Regions from separate parts of the Chryseobacillus diguaensis genome, predicted to be linked through region 2. Evidence: riboswitches for the same ligand, from Rfam matches in the RefSeq annotation. Region 2 holds a riboswitch; each other region holds the start of a gene.

Region 1 (4,705 bases), on a different contig from region 2:
CCAATGGGAGAAAAAATTTGTCTTGAATAGCGGTTAGTCAACAACACTCATTCCTTCTTTCGGACTGCTTGCACTGGCATAGCGTTTACGTTGAATGATGCCTGCTTCATAGCCTAGCCTGCCCGCCTCAATGGCAAGCTTCATCGCTTCTGCCATTTTGACAGGATCTTCGGCACTTGATACAGCTGTATTTAATAAAACACCGTCTGCACCCATTTGCATCGCAAGCGCTGCATCAGAAGGGCTTCCTATCCCTGCATCAACAATAACCGGAACTTTCGCCTGTTCAATGATAAAACTGAGGTTCAGCGGATTGATAATTCCCATTCCTGATCCGATCGGTGAAGCCCCAGGCATAATGGCATGAACGCCAAGCTCCTGCAGCCGTTTAGCCAGCACTACATCATCGGACGTGTAGGGAAGAACGATAAAGCCTTCCTCCAGCAGCCTTTCGCTTGCTTTTAAAGTTTCCACTGGATCCGGTAGAAGCGTTTGATTATCCCCGATAACTTCTACCTTTATCATAGTACAAAGACCCGATGCTTTGGCAAGTCTGGCAATTCGGACAGCCTCTTCTGCGTTTTTGGCACCGGCAGTATTCGGCAGCAGCGAGTATCTGGATAAATCAAGCTTTTCCAAAAGATTTGGCTGGCTCTGGTCAAATATATCCATTCTCCGTACGGCAAAAGTGAGAATTTCAGTTTCAGAAGCGTCAATTGCTTTTTTCTGAGTGTCAAAGTCACTGTATTTGCCTGTTCCTAAAAGCAGCCTTGATTGAAAAGAATAAGGGCCTATTTTCAGCATATTATCCGCCTCCCACAAAAGTTACGATTTCAAGTTTGTCCTCATTTTTTAAAATTCTTTTTATATGATCACTTTTTTCAAGGATCTCTCCATTTTGCTCGATAACAATGGTTCTCTCAGATAGATCGAGATGTTGAATAAGTTCTTGCACAGTATGTATTTCTGCCGTTAAATCCGTCCAGTTCCCATTAATACACACCTGCATGTCTTACCCCCTCTTCAGCAAAAGAAAGGCTGCTTTCTTTTCCTTCAAACAGATCAGCCATGTATCTGCCGGCAGCCGGGCTAAGCAAGATACCGTTCCTAAAGTGGCCTGTACAGGCGTATAAGCCATCAATTTTCCCATGCTTTTTCATATAGGGAGCACCGTGGACTGACTGAGGCCGAAGACCAGCCCAAACACTTTCCATAGAGGCGTTTTCAATGGCAGGCAGAATCTTTTGGGCTTTTTCAAGCAGTGCCTTTACACTTTTGGCTTTTACCTTTTTGGAAAAATCATGGGCTACTACCGTTGCACCGATCAATAACCGGCCTTCTCTTTTTGGGACTATATAAAAACCGTTTTTAAAAACAGGGGCTTGGAGCAGCGGCTTATCTGTTTTTAAGCAGATCATTTCCCCTTTAACTGGATAAGTTTTCAGGTCCCGAAACTCCGAAAGAAGCGGCGTGCTCCAGGCGCCTGCGCAAATTACAGCATTTTGGCCGAATATCATGCCGCTTTTCGTTTGAATACCTTTCACACTTTGATTCTCGATAAGAATGTTTTCGGCTTTTGTATATTCGTACAAATCTGCTCCGCAAGCAGCAGCAGCATGCAAATATGCCTTCGTCAGGGCGGGGGCCATCACATGACCGTCTTTTGGATAAAAAACCGCTCCTGCTAAATCTTTGGAAAGGCTGCTTTCGTTTTCTCTTAGTTTATCGCCGGTAAGAAAAACCGTTTCTTCGCCTGTTTCCTCCTGCCAGCGTGCCGTTTTTTTCAGCTTTTCCAATTCCTCATCAGTTTCAGCAATTTTATAAATTCCTTTTTCTTCATACCCAATATCAATGCCTGTCAATTCTTTAAGCTGTAGCGAAAGGTCAGGAAAAAGCGCTCTGCTTTCTCTTGCTAGCTCAAATAGCGGATCATATTCATCCCATTCCGCCTGAACGCCAAGCAGTCCGGCTGCAGCGCTGGATGCTTCTTTCCCGCCTTCACCCTTTTCAACAATTGCCACTGTGTGGTCTCTTTTTGAAAGCTCATAGGCAACCGAACCGCCAATTGCTCCTCCCCCGATGACAATGCAATCATAAACCTTTATCATATTAGCAATCCTCCTTTTCCGACAGCTGATCTGTAATCAGAAGCCGCTTTTAACGTATCTTGGCTATCCCAGATTCCTGACATAACAGCAAAGCCGGCTGCTCCTGCAAGAAGAATTTCCGGCACATAATCAGGCCGGATGCCGCCAATTGCAATAACCGGTACAGGCGACTGCTCTGCCACTTCACAGAGCTCGGCTAAGCCGCGGGGCTCTCTTCCCTTTTTGCTATCTGTTTCAAAAACATGTCCATAAAGGAGCATATCAGCTCTTCCGATAATTGCAGCTCTTGCCTCTTTTAAGGAATGCACTGAAGAGCCTGCATACAATGCAGGAAAACTCGATTTTACAGCTGATACCGGAATGCCTTGAGTGCCAAGCTGAACTCGTTTTATTCCAGTTATCATTGCCAGATCAACCCGGTCGTTTATAATCAGCTTTGCTGCAGGAATACCTTCATTCAGGAAAACCTGAATTCCTTCGTAGAGCTCTTTAGATGATTTTTCCTTCTCCCTTATATGCAAAAAATCAATAAATGGATGGAACTCTTTTACTTTAGGAAGCATTTCACTAAAAGACAGCTTTCCGTTTGTAATCACATGAAACTCCATCTGCGAATCCCTCCAATAAGCCAAAAAAGCCCATTCCGCGTGTTGGCGAAATGGGCTTGAATGCACAATGAAAGACAGCTGTCCCCGTATCGCTTCCCTACGCTAGTACAAACTAGATCAGGTTTTAAGGGTTTAAAAACTGGTGTTTTAATCTCAGCCGGCCTGCCGGCTCCCCTAGCAAAGAATGGATATTTTTTCATCAGTATACCATTGAAAAACGAACATTCAAGCTATATTGAATAAAATGGTACTTTTGGCCTTGCACTTTAAATTAGGTTATGCTCCTTTACTAAAGAATTGGTTTTTCATTCAAGTAATTAATAGCCCTTCACCGATTAAAAATGTGCCGACAGGCGACAATGGTAACAATAAATCTGAAAAACGGTGATAATTATGATGGTAATTCAGTGGGGCACTTCTATATTAATGTGTAGCAATTTGACTGCTTTAGGATGGGAAAGTTTCAAACGAATGTCAGAGCTAATCGGGGAGTTACAAAAAGTATTTATTTTGGTTAATTAGCTGGCTCTTTTAGTTTGCATTTATGGTCCATATTGTTGTTACAAGGCATAACCCAAGGGATACATAACCGACCAATTTCCATGCTCTTCTTTTTTTTATGGACTTCAAAAAAAATATTGCTATATAATGGAAGTAAATAAGTCAGGAGGTGGGCTGAAATGGAAGATACCAAAAAGCTAACAAAATGGAACTTGATTCAAAATTTAGCCTGGCCATTCTTCGTTCTTATTGTTTTTACTGAAAGGGCTAATCCTCAAATTAGTTTAGGATGGTTCCTTGCGGTAACACTCTTATTCATTGGCGTGATCTACTCGTTTTTTTCTCCAAACAAAAGACTTAAAAAGCTCGGTTATCTGACTCTCGTATTATTCGCCATAGTAACAATATGGACATCATTCTTTTCATCCATTTGAAAGCGATTAAATAAGGGATTTCACCAAAGGGAATTGTCTTTATTAATGTGTATAAGAAGAAATCATGTATTGATTAATATATTTTTTCATTCTCCGCGAACCTTCAAGCCGCATAGCTGCTTCCCAGAAGCGAAAACTGCCCTCATATCCATGGGCGAAGTATAAATAATCAAAGAAGATTTCATCGCCTTGCGGTTCCTCCAAAACCTTGATCTTCAAATTCCTCATTTCCTTTTTCATCTCCCTGGCTTCCAAGCGAAGGGCTTTTAAGATCCCATCAATCATGGCCACATAAGGCTCGGGAATTTTAAATGGCAGCCTCTCGAAGCTTACGCGATTCTCTTCCAGCTCTGAAATGAGGTAGACCCTGTAAATATATTCATAAATAAGGTCCTCTTCCGCAACAGGAATTGGAGCTTTCATGATGCTTCCATCCTTTCAAGTTCCTTATCTATAAGTGCCTGACATCTGTTAAAGGATAAAAGGAAATCGTAAATTTGTTTTTCCATTCATCCATTAACTGAATGGTTTTCTCCAGCTGATTCATTTTCAAGACCATTCCCGTCTTTTCGCTAAATAAGCCATCATGCCAAAATCGTGAAAATGAAGGTAATGCTTGTTTTGAAGGCTTTCTAATAAGAGCTGTTCCATTTCGAGTATTTGATCTTCATTTAAAAATGGCCGGGGTGTTTTAAGATCTTCCCGAAACACTTTCTTGGCCATTTGCACGTGTTCAGGAAGCATCATGGAAGTCCATTTAATATTTCCCGATCTCGAATCAACGGAATCTCCCCCTCATAAATAGAATATATGTTCCTATTTTAACCGATTTTAACGAATAAGAAACTGGTGTTTTTTATAAGAAAAAAAGACCGATGCCGGTCATTTCTGTAGGAGATGTATGTGTCCATTTTTTAAAATAAGCACCCCGAAGGATGCTTAATTACTCAAAGTGTTTCACTTTTTCTTTCAGGATAATTCGTCCTAAGATCCTTTGCTTTTTCCCTAGGTTAAGCAATGCGAAAGCCATTGGGCTACAAATACCCCTATATAA
Region 2 (4,705 bases):
ACTGCCCGTTAGAACGTTCAATTATCCAAAATATGTAATATCCAATCTTTTAAATCAACCATTCTTAAGTGTTCCGGTTCAAGCTCCGTTCCTGTTACAATCATGGGAAAGTATGTGTCTTGTTCATGCAATGAACCATGGCTTGCTCCCCCTGCATTTATTGGAGTTCCTTCCCCAATGAATTCAAATCCAGGTTTTACATTAACTACCAAGAAGTTTCCTGGGTGAGAATAGAAAGAACTGTAAAGGCGTGCAAGTGCATCTGGATAATTTCCATATATAATAGAGTGACCATTTTTCATCTTAATATCTAAAATAGAAACATCCCCCTCTATTTTCCAGCTTTGTCCGTATTGATCAATAAATTTCCCATTTGGCTGATAAGAGAGCACGCCTTTCTTGTCAACTGATAAAACCTTAACTGCCTCCCCTTCCTTCCAAGCAATATTATCAATGCGTTTCTCTTTTTGAAGTTGTTTAACAATAGACTCTACTTTGATCGATTCATCTAGAAGATAAATAAAAGACATTCGCTCATTTAATCCCAGTACGATTTGATCTTTCTTCTGAATTGGCCCGCTAATTTTATGAATTCTATATTCTTTTAACACCCTTCTTAAATCAATTAAGGCCTTTTTCTTATCGCTGCCAATTGAAGTTTGGCCGCTATCCCCCATTACAATCCAAACGTTATCCTTTAACGCTTTTTCCCAAGAACCATAAGTATTAAAGATGGTCTGCAGCCGTTTATCAGCCTCTTCAATTCCTTTCGTTTCATTCACTCCATTTTTATGAACTTTTTTATCATTATCCAGAAAATACACCAATGAAAAGGAGGGGACTCTATTTTGTTCGATTAAATATTTCAATTCTTCTGCTGCATATTTATCATTAAAACCGAACGCCTGCCAGAAGTGGGTATACTTATTATTTGGATTTAATTTAGATAAAATCCCATAGGAAAAATAGGAAGGTCCTCTAACAGAAGCATCTTTATTCAGAAAGTGAAATACCTGTAATAACTTTGGAACATAGAGCATTTGTGTTTTGTTTCCACGAAAAACCAGTGTATTGATTGAAGCAGATTGTAATCCTCTATCACTTATTTCTTCATGAATTGTCTTTACGTGATCACTCAAATGATGTTCATTTAAATGAAACAAGGTCTCTTTAAATAAGACTTGTTTAACTCCTAATTTCAAAATTTCTTTTTTGTCACTCCCATAACTGATCAAACGTTTTTCGTGTTCATCATACCAAACAAGTGCTGGCACTTTATGTTTTTCAGGATACGTTCCAGTTAAGAGTGTACTATCAATTGTAATTGACATCGTGGGGTAGCTGCTCACCATTCTTGGGTAATATCGTCCATTATCGATTAAATATTGTAAAGCAGGTGCTTTTCCTTCCTTTAGAGCAGATTGAAGCGGCTTATCCATAAGAGAGTCTAATATTATAAGAACGACCCGTTTTGAAGGCATCACATGCGGGAAATTAAGTTTCTTATTTGTTTGGACTGTTGTAGGCTGTAAATTAAAATAAACTATAAATAAAATAAGTGAAATTGCCATAATCATAATAACAAATTTTAAAATTTTACCCAAAATATGATTTTTTTTGTAGATCTCCATAAATATATCGTGTCTAATTTTTTTGACTTTATTCGCAAATACAAATAACCGGAGTTGATTGGTTTCAATTAAATCCCATTAGCAGATCCGGTAATGCCAATAATCGCTTTTCTGGCCATGGTTTCCTCCTAGGTATTTATCGACTTATTTCATACCCTTTCGGAAATAGCCCTACACTTTTTCCCCTTTACTATTTATCCAATAATGGTTACCATCAGTACATAACCGAATATTTTATTTCTGCTAGGGGTGCCTTGTCATGGGCTGAGATTGAACCATCGTTCTAAACCCTTTGAACCTGAACTGGATTATACCAGCGGAGGAAAGCGGCCGACTATCCAGCCTTTTGATTGTATTGTTTACCTATGGCTTGTTATACGAACCCGCTTACTTCTCCGGAGAAGAGCGGGTTTTTTGTGCAGGAAAACTTTCCATTGGAGGAGATCGAATGACATTTTCACGAAGGCTTTATCAAAAAGCAGAAGGCATTTGGCTAAAAACCCATCAGCATCCGTTTGTAACGGGAATCGGAAAAGGAGATCTTCCTAAGGAATCGTTCATCCGCTACATGAAGCAGGATTATGTCTTTTTAATTGATTACGCAAAGATGTTTGCGCTCGGTGCTGCAAAAGCAAAGGATATCGAAACAATGGCCGCATTTGCAAAGATTCTGAATGATACTCTGCATGAAGAAATGGATTTGCACCGCCAATATGCAGAACAGTTCGGCATTACAAAAGAACAGCTGGAGGCAGTCAAACCCGCTCCGCTCAATCTTGCTTATACGCGATACATGCTGAGCGCAGCCCAGAGCGGCTCCCTGGAGGAATTGATTTCTGCTTTATTGCCATGCATGTGGAGCTACTGGGAAATCGGAAAAATGCTTAAAGCAGAGTACCCAGGCTCAAGCGAGCATCCTTTCTACGGTAAGTGGGTCACCATGTATGCTTCAGAAGAATTTGGTTCCCTCGCTGTCTGGCTGATTGATTTGCTGGACAAGCTGACTGAAAGGAAAAGCGAGAAGGATCTAGCTATCTTAGAAGAGCAATTCCTCACCTCTTCAAAACTTGAATTCCTCTTCTGGGACATGGTTTACAAAGGAGAAGAGTGGCCGGTTTAAATACATTTTTGGAAGGAAGAGTTGAGATGAAAAAATCGTTATTAATTCTATTTGGCATATTCGTGCTTATTTTAGGAGGATGCAGTTCAGGCCCAAACGGAAGTGCTTCCGGAAAAGGCTCCGATCACCTGCAAAAGATTACCCTGATGCTAGATTGGTATCCGAATGCTGTTCACTCTTTTCTTTATACAGCTGAACAAAAAGGCTACTTCAAGGAGCAGGGGCTTGATGTCGAGTTCAAAATGCCGGCAAATACGAATGATCCCCTCAAAATGACAGCGTCCAATCAGATTGATATGGCCCTTAGCTATCAGCCTGAAATCCTTATGGCGAGAAGTGAAGGCATTCCCGTTCAATCCTTTGCTGCCATCGTCCGCCATCCGCTGAATCAATTGATGGTTCCGAAAAACGGGAACATTCACTCACCTAAGGATCTCGAAGGAAAATCAGTTGGTTATCCTTCCAGTCCATTGGATGAAGCTTTAGTTCGTACAATGGTAAAAGCCGACGGCGGCAATCCCGATAAGGTAATGATGACAGATATCGGCTTCAATCTGATCCCATCCATGGTTACGAACAAGATCGATTCCTTGATGGGCGGCTTTATCAATCATGAAAAACTGCTTTTGGATAAAGAACATCATCCCGTTCGCACACTTGATCCAACAAAATATGGCGTCCCGGATTATTATGAACTCGTTCTTGCGGCAAGCGAGAGGTCATTAAAAGAAAAGCCGCAGGTTTACAAGAAGGTCATGGCTGCCATGACAAAAGGCCAGCAGTATGTGGAGAAACATCCTGAAGAAGGCCTTTCGATATTAATGAATCACGAGGAAGAATCCTCTCCGCTTGATAAAGAAGTGGAAACGAAAAGCTTAAAGATTCTGCTCCCTCTGATGGAGGAAAAAGGAAAGCCATTCGGTTACCAGGAAGAAGAAACCTGGAACAATGTCTCTCAATGGCTGTATGATAATAAGATCACGAAAAACAAAGTAGATGCAAAGAGTGCTTTCCGAAATCTATAATCAACTTTCACATAATGGACAAAAAACAGCTTTCCGTTCTATGTTAAAATAAGGATGTCCAACTACTACTTATTGAAAACATAACGGAGATGATGATACATGACATGGCTAGTTGTGCTTGCCATCATTCTTGTCAGTGCTGTTAAAATTTTTATGACATGTCTTCCAACACCTGTTGTCGAATGGCTTGTCAGCAAATTTGAACTGCATTCAAAGCTTAGCGACTCAGACGCTGCCTTAACGATCAATGGAAAAGACTTAGCAGAGGAAGAAAAACTTCAGGTGATCCATGATTTTAATGAAGCGATTTTTATAGAGAAATATTATGTCCATCCGGGTAACCAAGAATTTTATCTTCATCCAAAAAACGGCGGAACCCCGATCGTGATTGAGACAAAGAGAGGCAAAAAGGATGTCCGCTTATTTGTCTACAGCTACAGCGATCATGTAGATGTCGTCAAACAAGTAAAAAAGAAAGTTTTCGCCTACAGCCTGCTTTCTGAGAATCTTCAAAAACGGTCTATGTTAGGAGATGCTATTTAAAATAATAGCCATCAATAGAAAAGCCCAGACAGTTTCGTGTCTGGGCTTTTCGCTCTGCATTCATCTATTAAAGATTCGGAAACAACCCATGTGCGCCGTCTGCAATCATTTGAATCGCCATAACCGCAAGAATTAAACCCATCAGTCTTGAAACAACATTCAGGCCATTTTTGCCGATTTTATTAATAATCGGGGTTGAGTAAGCAAAGAGAAAATAGGTTGCAACGAGTATGACAGTGTAGCTTATCAGAACCCCAAGCAGGTTCACAACGTGATGTTCTGATGTCCGAGCCATAACAGTGGCAATGGTACCGGGTCCAGCCATAATGGGAATAGCAAGCGGTGTGATCGAGATATCATCCTTCACTTCTGCCTCCATCTTTTCA
Region 3 (4,705 bases), on a different contig from region 2:
ATGGCATACAAATGCGGGCAAGGATTTCAATCAGTGCAAATACCGCCAGACTTAACAAGACAATGATTAGGATTGTTGCAAATACTTTTTCAGTCAGAAAAGATTGGCTCGATCTTGTAAGTACTATACCAAGTCCTCTATCTGAACCAAGCCATTCTCCAATAACAGCTCCCATGACACTGTACGTGCCAGCAATTTTCAATCCGGAAAAAAAGAATGGCAATGCAGATGGGAACTTCACTTTTAAGAAGGTTTGCCGCTTTGTTGCTCCGAAGGTTTTCATAAGCTTAAGCATATCTCTGTCCACAAGGCGGTACCCATCTGCGAGATTAATAGCTATCGGAAAAAAGCAAACGAGAGCAACAACCAATACTTTGGGTAAAAGCCCAAATCCAAACCAGATAATAAAGAGCGGTGCCAAAGCAATGATAGGAATGGTCTGAGAAATGATCAGCAAAGGATAGATGGCTTTTCTGATCCAGTCTGAAAGATCAATGATTGTACCGAATAAGACCCCCGCAACAATAGAGATAACCAGCCCTAAAATGGCTTCTGATACGGTCTGAATAATATGAGAAGGCAGTGTTGAACTCATTGTGAACAGCGCCTTTATTACCTCTGTTGGCGCTGGCAAGATCCATTTATCAATCCCGCTGAATCTCACTGCAAGCTCCCAGAATAAAAGCAGAAGCAATATAGCGATACCAGGAAGTGCTGTTTCAATTAATCTTTTCAAAACATCCGCTATAGAGGCAGAAGGTTTAAGCGCGGTATTTTTTAAGCTTTTCATCAATCGTCACTCCTTCAACAGGACGATAGTGGATCTTCATGTGTGTCATGACTTCAAAAGCCCCTGCTTTAATACAAGCATCCTGTGCTCTTTTAACGATATCGAGCAATTCATCCAGCTCACCCTCCATCACTGTTTCCATTGCGCCAACCTCATATTTCACACCTGATTGCTGAACGATCTCAATAGCTTTGTCTACAATTTCGTAAGTATTGCCGCCATCTGATTTTGGCAGCACCTGAAAAGCCAAATTTACTGAAGCCATGTAACTTCCCCCTATACTCTTAAAATGTGATCAATAAACAGATAAAAGCTTAGAATGCAAAAATGAAAATGCAAACACAAAAAAGACTGCCACTAGGGCAGCCTTATGCTCGTCTAAAGTATAAAGGAAAGAATCCTTCCTCTTGGCTCCCTACGCTGGCATTATCCAGATCAGGTTTAACGGGTCGACGCTAAAAATCGTCCTCTCAGCCAAGTTTACTCAGCTCCCCGAGACATTTTCAATTTTCATATTGGCTCTTTCCATAGAATTCTTTGCCATTTAGGTCTTTGAAGCTAAGAAAGCAGCCAATAATTTATTAAATATAAGATCAATCAAAACATATCAGCAATTCAGCATTTTGTAAAGAAAGAATTAATTTCCTTTACAAATAGGGTTGTCGAAATTTGTTTTATATTGTATTATTACTTTATTCATAATTTAATGAATCGACCACAAGGGGAGCCATTCGGCTGAGATTGAACGCAGTTCTGACCCTTTGAACCTGTTAGTTAACGCTTTTGTAGGGATGTGGCACTGAACTTATTTTACCTCTCATTAAAGCAGTGCGTGGAAACGAACGACAGAGTTCCCCGCATTGCTTTTTTCATTTCCTTTTTGGTCGGTCTATAAGAGGTGTTTTAATGAATCAGCGGCTTGTTTTTTTGGTTGAAACAGCTATTTTTGCAGCAATTGCCCTGCTGCTTGATTATGTATCAAATATATTCGGGAGACTTCCTCAAGGCGGATCCCTTTCACTTGCTATGATTCCGATTTTTATTATGGCTTTTAGATGGGGACTTAAAGGGGGACTGCTTACAGGGTTCTTAACAGGGCTTCTTCAGATAGTCCTTGGCCTTGCGGTGATTGTCCACTGGGCACAATATTTGCTCGATTATCCTTTAGCATACGCACTTCTTGGCGCAAGCGGCCTTTTTTCCCGTTGGGTGCTTCGTGCTTCTGGCAGCAGACAAAAAGGAGCGGTTATTCTTTCGGTTTTAGCAGCAACTTTTATAGGAAGTTTACTTAGGCTTGCTTCCCATGTTCTTTCGGGAATTATTTTCTTCGCTTCAAGCACTCCTAAAGGAACGCCTGTATTTCTATATTCGGTCGTCTATAACAGCTCCTACATGATTCCATCATGGATTGTCAGCAGCATTGTGATCATTATGGTTTTGATCTCTGCGCCAACCTTATTAAACAGAAAAAAGTGAATCCTTATGATTCACTTTTTAATTTGGCTTTTTATTAAATCAGCTACAAGCACATAGCGTTTTGGCGCAGAGCCCACAAAACGAAATGGGTAGCATGTAGAGACTGTGAGAGTTGCTCGAGGCTTTGGAACAATAACTGTCCGGTCATCAGCATCGACAATCCTTACTTTTCGGATTTTGTAAGTGAACTTGCCTGCACTCGTTTCCACAACCAGCAGATCCTTTTTGCCTACCTCTCCCAGCCTTCTAAACACAGTATCTCTGTGTCCTGCCAGAACAGAATTATCCTTTTCACCCGGAAGTACGGAGCCCGCATAATGCCCGACTCCTCTTTCAAGCTCATCTTCATCTGTTCCATGATAGATTGGAAGGGAAGCATTAAGCTTAGGAATCTGCAAGACGCCCATGTTTTCACCCATTTTGGGCCGGACGCTGTATAGTACATTTTCTGGTTTTTTGGATGGAGCAGGCTTCGGTTTTTCTATTGCTGTGGCTGAGATTGGCTTCTCTGTTTTAAATAAAAAATACCCATAGGCAAGTTTAAATCCATTGGTTGTTGTCAAATAGATTCCGCCAACAAGCAGTACAGCGATGGCAAAAAGAAGAAGCATCGGCTTCTTCTTCATTTTTTGCTTACCCGCTCTAGCTCTCATTGGTATTTCGCTTTGACTCTTCTTGCAAGCAGGAATGCGCCGGCAAGCAGAAGAATACCTGCTCCCATCATTTCAGCATAGTTTCCTGCTGTTTTAGGAAGCTTTGCGCCTTTAACTGTTTTGGCAACTGGTTTAGATAATACTGGTTTTTTCTCTTCTTTTTTAGCAATCACTGCCGTTTTTTCAAGGCCTTTACCGGTTTCTTTAACAATCTTTGAGCCGGCCATTTCTGGTGTAATCACAAGATCCATCAGCAATTCGCCTTTATCGCTATACAATTCAACCAAAAGGTTTGCTCCATTTAGATCTTTTACATTCATTAATGATTGCAGAGAAAGTTCATTCTTTTCTCCATTTTTCGTTAAATAAAACTTTGGTTTAAGTTTAAACAGGTCAAGACCTTCGCTGTAGATCGAAAGCAGTTCTGCAATATCTTTAGCAGAAAGCTGATCAACACTCGTAAAGTTTGAAAAATGCATCATTCTTTCCCCAAGGCTTTTTAGCTTATCAGAAGCAGAAGGATCATTCTTGATCACTGAGCTCATATACTCAGACAATCTTTCGGCTTCTTTTTGAGTAATGCCGAGACTAGCAAGGGCATTCTCCATTTCTTTCTGCATTTTTGCAGAACGCTGTGTATAATAATCAAGTGTCTGATCCAAGTCTTCTATATATTTATAGTTTTTAATAGAATCTTTATGTGCAGTCATCAATTTATCGAATTCCGCTTTCGTCAACTCATAGCCAGCAAGCAAGTCATTTAGATTGCTGCTTGTGATCGGTGTTAATTCATTATCAAGATAATAAGATAGATCTGAATCTAAGTCATTGATAAAGGTATAAACATCCTGAATTTTTTCGCCCTTCTCAAGCTCTCCGTTTTCAACAAGCAAATCAATTGCTTTTTGTTCTGTTAGATCATAATCCTTTAAAAGTGCTGCAAGTGTCTCATCTGTAACTGGTTCACCCAGTTCATCTTTTAGCTCCTGAATACTGTTAAAATCATTAAGCGTCAGGTCGCTGTAACTGAGGTAATCCTCCAAGTCAGATTTGCTCATCCCTATTTCAGTAAGGTATGCTGTCAAATCTGTCTCTTTGACTGCTGCAAATGCAGGCGTAGAAGCAAAAACCATAAATAGTAATGCTAAACATGCTGTGAAAAGCTTTTTCAAATCAATTAACCCCCATTAATTTCAAATCTAGACAATTATACCGATTAAATCCTCGTAAATATAGCATTGTAATTCATCTTTTTTTTCTATATAATTATCCAATTTTTTAAAAATTACTATTTTCGCAGACTAACTGGCAGGTAAATTCAATAAAAAAGATGGAAAGCAACAAAGTTTATGAAAAGAGCCTTAAAAATTTTACTCATATTAGTAGAGTAAGCTGAATCTAATAGAATATGGCCGCACTGCTCTAAGTATAAAAAGATCTTTACTAATGGAGGAAAAATAGATGCACCTGACTGTAATCATGATGCTCGGAAGCTATATACTCTCTCTTTTTCACTTTTTGTATAGCTACAAAGAGGCGATCCGCATCAGCCAGGAAGAAGGCAAGGTTAATGGGTGGCCACTTGTATTTTGTCTGCCTCTTGCTGTCATTTTTGCATACTTTGCCGGGGTTTATTATGAAAAGCTTTTTTAATAGATTTATAAAATGAAGAATATTGCATTATAAATTCAGCAGTAATTTCTATAAAGGAAAAGAGAGGCTGCGGATTTATGAGGACATTTGTAAGGGCTGGATAAAAACTGTTTTCAATAGTACACATTCCTGT
Region 4 (4,705 bases), on a different contig from region 2:
AATCGGGAACACTACTCATTATTCACAGTTCCAGTCTTCATTTACAGGAGGTAAAAAAATAAATAATATTATTTATCCTCTTTTATCGACACCTGCCATTAAAAAGCAGGGAACACAACTTACTATTAAAGTAGATACACATGGCAAGTCTCCAAGTGGATGGAAAATTAACCTGGGCAGCCTGGAGCAAACCCCGGTTAAAAATGAATATTCTCTTCCTGTTGTTTCTTCTAAGCCGAGTTCTTCCTATTGGGAAAAAGACGGCACTGTTTATGATGTAACAGTAAACATCCCTACAAATGTACCGGAGGAGCTTTACGATCTTAAAGTTGCATATACCGCTGGCGGTTCGACAGTGACAGATAATCAGGCTCATTCAGTAAAAGTGGTAAAAGATTTAAAAAAGAATTTTTCCTTTCTTGACCTTACTGATATTCATGTAGGTTCACCGCGTAACGAAAATGATCCGGCAAATGCTACGGAAGCTGGTTTCTGGGATCCCGATCCGAATAAGCGATGGCTGTATCTACAAAAAACAATTCGCGAAGTTAATTTACAAAAACCAGATTTTGTTGTGCTTACAGGAGATTTAATGTTCGGACAGATGAATCCGAAAGAGTATCAATATGAATATGAAGAAGTGTACCGGATGCTGAAGCAGCTGAATGTACCTGTTTATATCGTTCCAGGCAACCATGATGGATACGCACAAGACGCTACCCTAACAGATGGATTGAAATATTGGCACAATTATTTTGGACCGCAATATTTTTCATTTGATTATGGACCATATGCTCATTTTGTTGGGCTTAATACCTTTGACTGGGATAAAGTTGACCGCAGCGGTACCGGAACAGTATCTGTTCCAACGTGGGGCGGTCAAGTGAGAAGCGAACAGCTGCAGTGGATGAAAGAAGATCTGGCGAATAATGCACAAACTGCACAGGCAGGACAGCTGCGAGGATTGCTGGCACACAATAACCCGATCTTCCGTGATCGTGATAAGTGGCCAGACACTGATCCCGAAGTACAGCAGTACTGGAAAGAATATGACCTCCAGCACGATCCTCAGACACCTGCAAATCTGGCTTTGGGTGAGAAACTCGGACTGAAATACGATCAATTGTGGCATGGTGAAGGTGCCCAGCAGGTTATCGATTTAATGAAGCAATATAATATGCAGGTTGGCCTGCATGGACATACGCATGTTGATAATATTACCAAGCAGGACAATATTTTATATGCTACGACGACTGCAGTTGAATTAACCGGGAAACCATGGATAGGATATCGGACTTTCCAGATGAACAACGGCAGCCTTGATTCTTCCTATATATACGAGAGTCCTGACCGTTCGCAGCCTATTTATCAGAATGGAAATACGACCGACGGTGTTATGTCGTTTGAGACAGAGTACAGCTCTCCTAATGATGGAACGGCTACCACCCAAACCGCAACTGTTTCCAATCGCCTTAACCGTCCAATAACTTTACACGTACCGTTTTATATGAAAAAGGGTACTTACACAACGACAGCGGGGTCGCTGCAACAAATTGATATGAATGATGACAAACAAGGCATGGATGTACAAATTACTATTCCTGCAAACAGTTCACAGAAGATTACGGTGTCTTCTTAACCAATTCGTCGACAAAATTTTTATTAAGGTTCAATCGTATCTGCGGTTGAGCCTTTTTTCTATAAAGCATTTGCTTAAGCAAATGCTTGAGGGCTGCTTTAGCAACTTTTTTGGCAGGCTCGATGCCTGCCTTTTAATAAATAAAAACTTTAGTTTTTTTCCATTTTTTCAATTGGATTATGATTGTAAATTTCGTCATTGCGCTTGCTGGTAAGGCCTGTGCACTGTTTATTGATTTCCCATTAAACGGTTTGGCGAATTTCTTAATTTCCCTAGTTTCTTCATCCTCAATTTTCTTCCAAAGCCAGTAAACAACATAATGATATTTCTTCAATTCTTCTTTTTTGATTTAGGCAAAAAAATTGTCTAGCGGAAAAGAAATAAGCACCTCCCATTTTCTACACGCATTATGCTGGTGAATTTTCATGAATAAAGGAATTTTTAAATAGGCTTTCTTATTACTAAAAACTATGTTATTTTTAACAACAAAGCATAATATCTTTGTTTAATTGCTCTACTAGGGGTGTCCAATGGCTTGGGCTGAGAAAAGAATGCACTTAAATTCTTTGACCCTTTGAACCTGATCTGGATTATACCAGCGTAGGGAAGTAGGTGTGAAGGCGTCAAATGTCTTTTGTACGCTGCTACTTTTTGGCGATATTCAGGTTCTGTGTATACAGAACCTTTTTTGTTGCCTTTCATTTACTTGTTTACCCAGCTAATGGTAACTTGTAATGACTATGCTGTAGCTCCTAGGATCGTTTATCTATCAATTTTAGGGAGGAAGTTACATGCAAAAAAAGCCAACTGAAATGAACATTGAATTAAAATCCCAATTTACAGGAAGTAAAAAAATTTATGTCGAGGGTTCCAAACCTGATATAAAGGTCCCTATGAGAGAAATCGAGCTCAGTAGAACAAAAACTTCATTTGGAGAGGAAGAAAATGCTCCCCTTCATGTATATGATACGAGTGGCCCTTACACAGACCAAGATTACAAAGTAGATATTCGAAAAGGACTGCCGCCTTTGCGCAAAAATTGGATTTTAGAACGCGATGATGTTGAGGAGTATCAAGGAAGAGAGATAAAACCAGAAGATAATGGATTCCTTGAAGGAGATGTACGTGCCAATCTTGAATGGTTCCCAAATATAAATAAAGCACCATTACGTGCCAAAAAAAGATGTAATGTCACACAAATGCATTACGCTAAAAAAGGAATTATTACACCTGAAATGGAATTCATTGCTATTCGTGAGAAGATGAATCCGGAGTTTGTTCGTGAAGAGGTAGCAAGGGGAAGAGCGATCATTCCCGCGAATATTAATCATCCGGAAAGTGAACCAATGATTATTGGACGTAATTTTCACGTTAAAATAAATGCGAATATTGGTAATTCAGCTGTAACTTCTTCTATTGAGCAAGAGGTTGAAAAGATGACATGGGCTGCTCGGTGGGGAACAGACACAATAATGGATCTTTCAACAGGGAAAAATATCCACACAACAAGAGAATGGATCATTCGAAACTCCCCAGTACCTGTTGGCACAGTACCTATCTATCAGGCACTTGAAAAGGTGAATGGAATTGCTGAAGATTTAACGTGGGAAGTGTATCGTGATACCTTAATTGAACAGGCTGAACAAGGAGTAGATTATTTTACAATTCATGCTGGTGTTTTATTACGGTATATTCCATTAACGGTCAAACGTACGACTGGGATAGTATCCCGTGGCGGTTCTATTATGGCCCAATGGTGTTTGGCTCACCATAAAGAAAATTTTTTATTTACTCACTTTGAAGAAATATGTGAAATCCTGAATCAATATGACATTTCTGTTTCACTTGGAGATGGACTGCGGCCAGGTTCAATAGCGGATGCAAATGATGAAGCCCAATTTGCTGAGCTTGAAACGTTAGGAGAATTGACTTCCATTGCGTGGAAGCATGATGTGCAGGTTATGATCGAAGGCCCTGGGCATGTGCCGATGCATATGATTAAAGAAAATGTTGATAAGCAAATGGAGATTTGTAAAGAAGCGCCATTTTATACATTAGGACCTTTAACAACGGATATTGCACCCGGGTATGACCATATCACCTCTGCTATTGGGGCTGCAATGATCGGTTGGTTTGGAACGGCTATGCTTTGTTATGTGACACCAAAGGAGCATTTAGGCTTACCAAATAAAGATGATGTCCGCGATGGGGTCATTGCTTATAAAATTGCATCGCATGCAGCCGATTTAGCGAAGGGCCACCCAGGTGCTCAAGTTAGAGATAATTCTTTATCTAAAGCACGCTTCGAGTTTCGCTGGAACGATCAATTTAATTTATCACTTGATCCAGAACGTGCAAGAGAGTTTCATGATGAAACGCTTCCTGCAGAAGGTGCAAAAACAGCTCATTTTTGTTCAATGTGCGGGCCTAAATTCTGTTCAATGAGAATTTCACATGATATTCGGGGAACAGCTGCTGAAAAAGGAACAAGCGAGGAAATCTCAATAGAAGAAGGAATGAAACAAAAGGCAGATGAATTTGTTAAAAAGGGATCGAGTATTTATCGATAAAAGAGTGATAATGAAAAACCTTATTTTAATGAATGACGAAGAACCTTACCACAAATAGCGGTAAAGCAGAATACCGAACTAACGATAGAAATGGAATAAATTGCGAACTGTACAAGATGAACCAGGATTTTCAAAAAGTTAAGTGACAGCTTCATACAAAAGATGTTGACCAATAAAGTGAACAAAGGGGCTGGATTTGTTTCCTGCCCACCTTTGTTCATAGATTTTTATACAGTCAGCTGGCGACATTTTCTGTAATTCTTTTTTTATTCGAATTGCAGTTTCTAAATGCTCTTTTTACTTCAATCTTATCTCCCTGCTTGTTCGTGTAAGACCTCATCCCTCATACGCCTTTGTTTAAAAACTAAAATAAGCCAAAGACGTTGCGAACGTCAATGGCTTTCTTACACCACTGTTAAAATGAGCGGCTTATCTTTGGTAATGACAATCGTGTGCTCAAACTGTGCGGCGTAGTGATGGTCCGGCAGCAGCATCC

Evidence for each region. Region 2 has a riboswitch for thiamine pyrophosphate ahead of tenA (thiaminase II). Riboswitches for the same ligand answer to the same signal wherever they lie in the genome.
Region 1: linked by a shared signal. The riboswitch ahead of ACOT8F_RS11910 (thiamine phosphate synthase) and the one ahead of tenA (thiaminase II) in region 2 are both predicted to bind thiamine pyrophosphate.
Region 3: linked by a shared signal. The riboswitch ahead of thiT (energy-coupled thiamine transporter ThiT) and the one ahead of tenA (thiaminase II) in region 2 are both predicted to bind thiamine pyrophosphate.
Region 4: linked by a shared signal. The riboswitch ahead of thiC (phosphomethylpyrimidine synthase ThiC) and the one ahead of tenA (thiaminase II) in region 2 are both predicted to bind thiamine pyrophosphate.

The regions. Positions count from the first base shown of each region.
Region 1 covers NZ_JBMKNV010000006.1:151,265-155,969, forward strand. The annotation lists gene ACOT8F_RS11895 (thiazole synthase) at 34-804, opposite strand; gene thiS (sulfur carrier protein ThiS) at 806-1,009, opposite strand; gene thiO (glycine oxidase ThiO) at 993-2,108, opposite strand; gene ACOT8F_RS11910 (thiamine phosphate synthase) at 2,105-2,716, opposite strand; TPP riboswitch at 2,794-2,902, opposite strand; gene ACOT8F_RS11915 (hypothetical protein) at 3,397-3,651, shown strand; gene ACOT8F_RS11920 (YhjD family protein) at 3,694-4,074, opposite strand; gene ACOT8F_RS11925 (YolD-like family protein) at 4,201-4,398, opposite strand.
Region 2 covers NZ_JBMKNV010000015.1:29,096-33,800, forward strand. The annotation lists gene ACOT8F_RS18055 (alkaline phosphatase family protein) at 18-1,631, opposite strand; TPP riboswitch at 1,867-1,973, shown strand; gene tenA (thiaminase II) at 2,080-2,751, shown strand; gene ACOT8F_RS18065 (ABC transporter substrate-binding protein) at 2,778-3,776, shown strand; gene ACOT8F_RS18070 (YfmQ family protein) at 3,876-4,319, shown strand; gene ACOT8F_RS18075 (MarC family protein) at 4,387-4,705, opposite strand, start outside.
Region 3 covers NZ_JBMKNV010000005.1:2,946-7,650, forward strand. The annotation lists gene ACOT8F_RS09445 (ABC transporter permease) at 1-790, opposite strand, end outside; gene ACOT8F_RS09450 (thiamine-binding protein) at 762-1,055, opposite strand; TPP riboswitch at 1,187-1,295, opposite strand; TPP riboswitch at 1,501-1,599, shown strand; gene thiT (energy-coupled thiamine transporter ThiT) at 1,697-2,266, shown strand; gene ACOT8F_RS09460 (class D sortase) at 2,278-2,892, opposite strand; gene ACOT8F_RS09465 (processed acidic surface protein) at 2,916-4,091, opposite strand; gene ACOT8F_RS09470 (hypothetical protein) at 4,381-4,572, shown strand.
Region 4 covers NZ_JBMKNV010000006.1:144,941-149,645, forward strand. The annotation lists gene ACOT8F_RS11875 (metallophosphoesterase family protein) at 1-1,639, shown strand, start outside; TPP riboswitch at 2,149-2,263, shown strand; gene thiC (phosphomethylpyrimidine synthase ThiC) at 2,431-4,209, shown strand; gene map (type I methionyl aminopeptidase) at 4,614-4,705, opposite strand, start outside.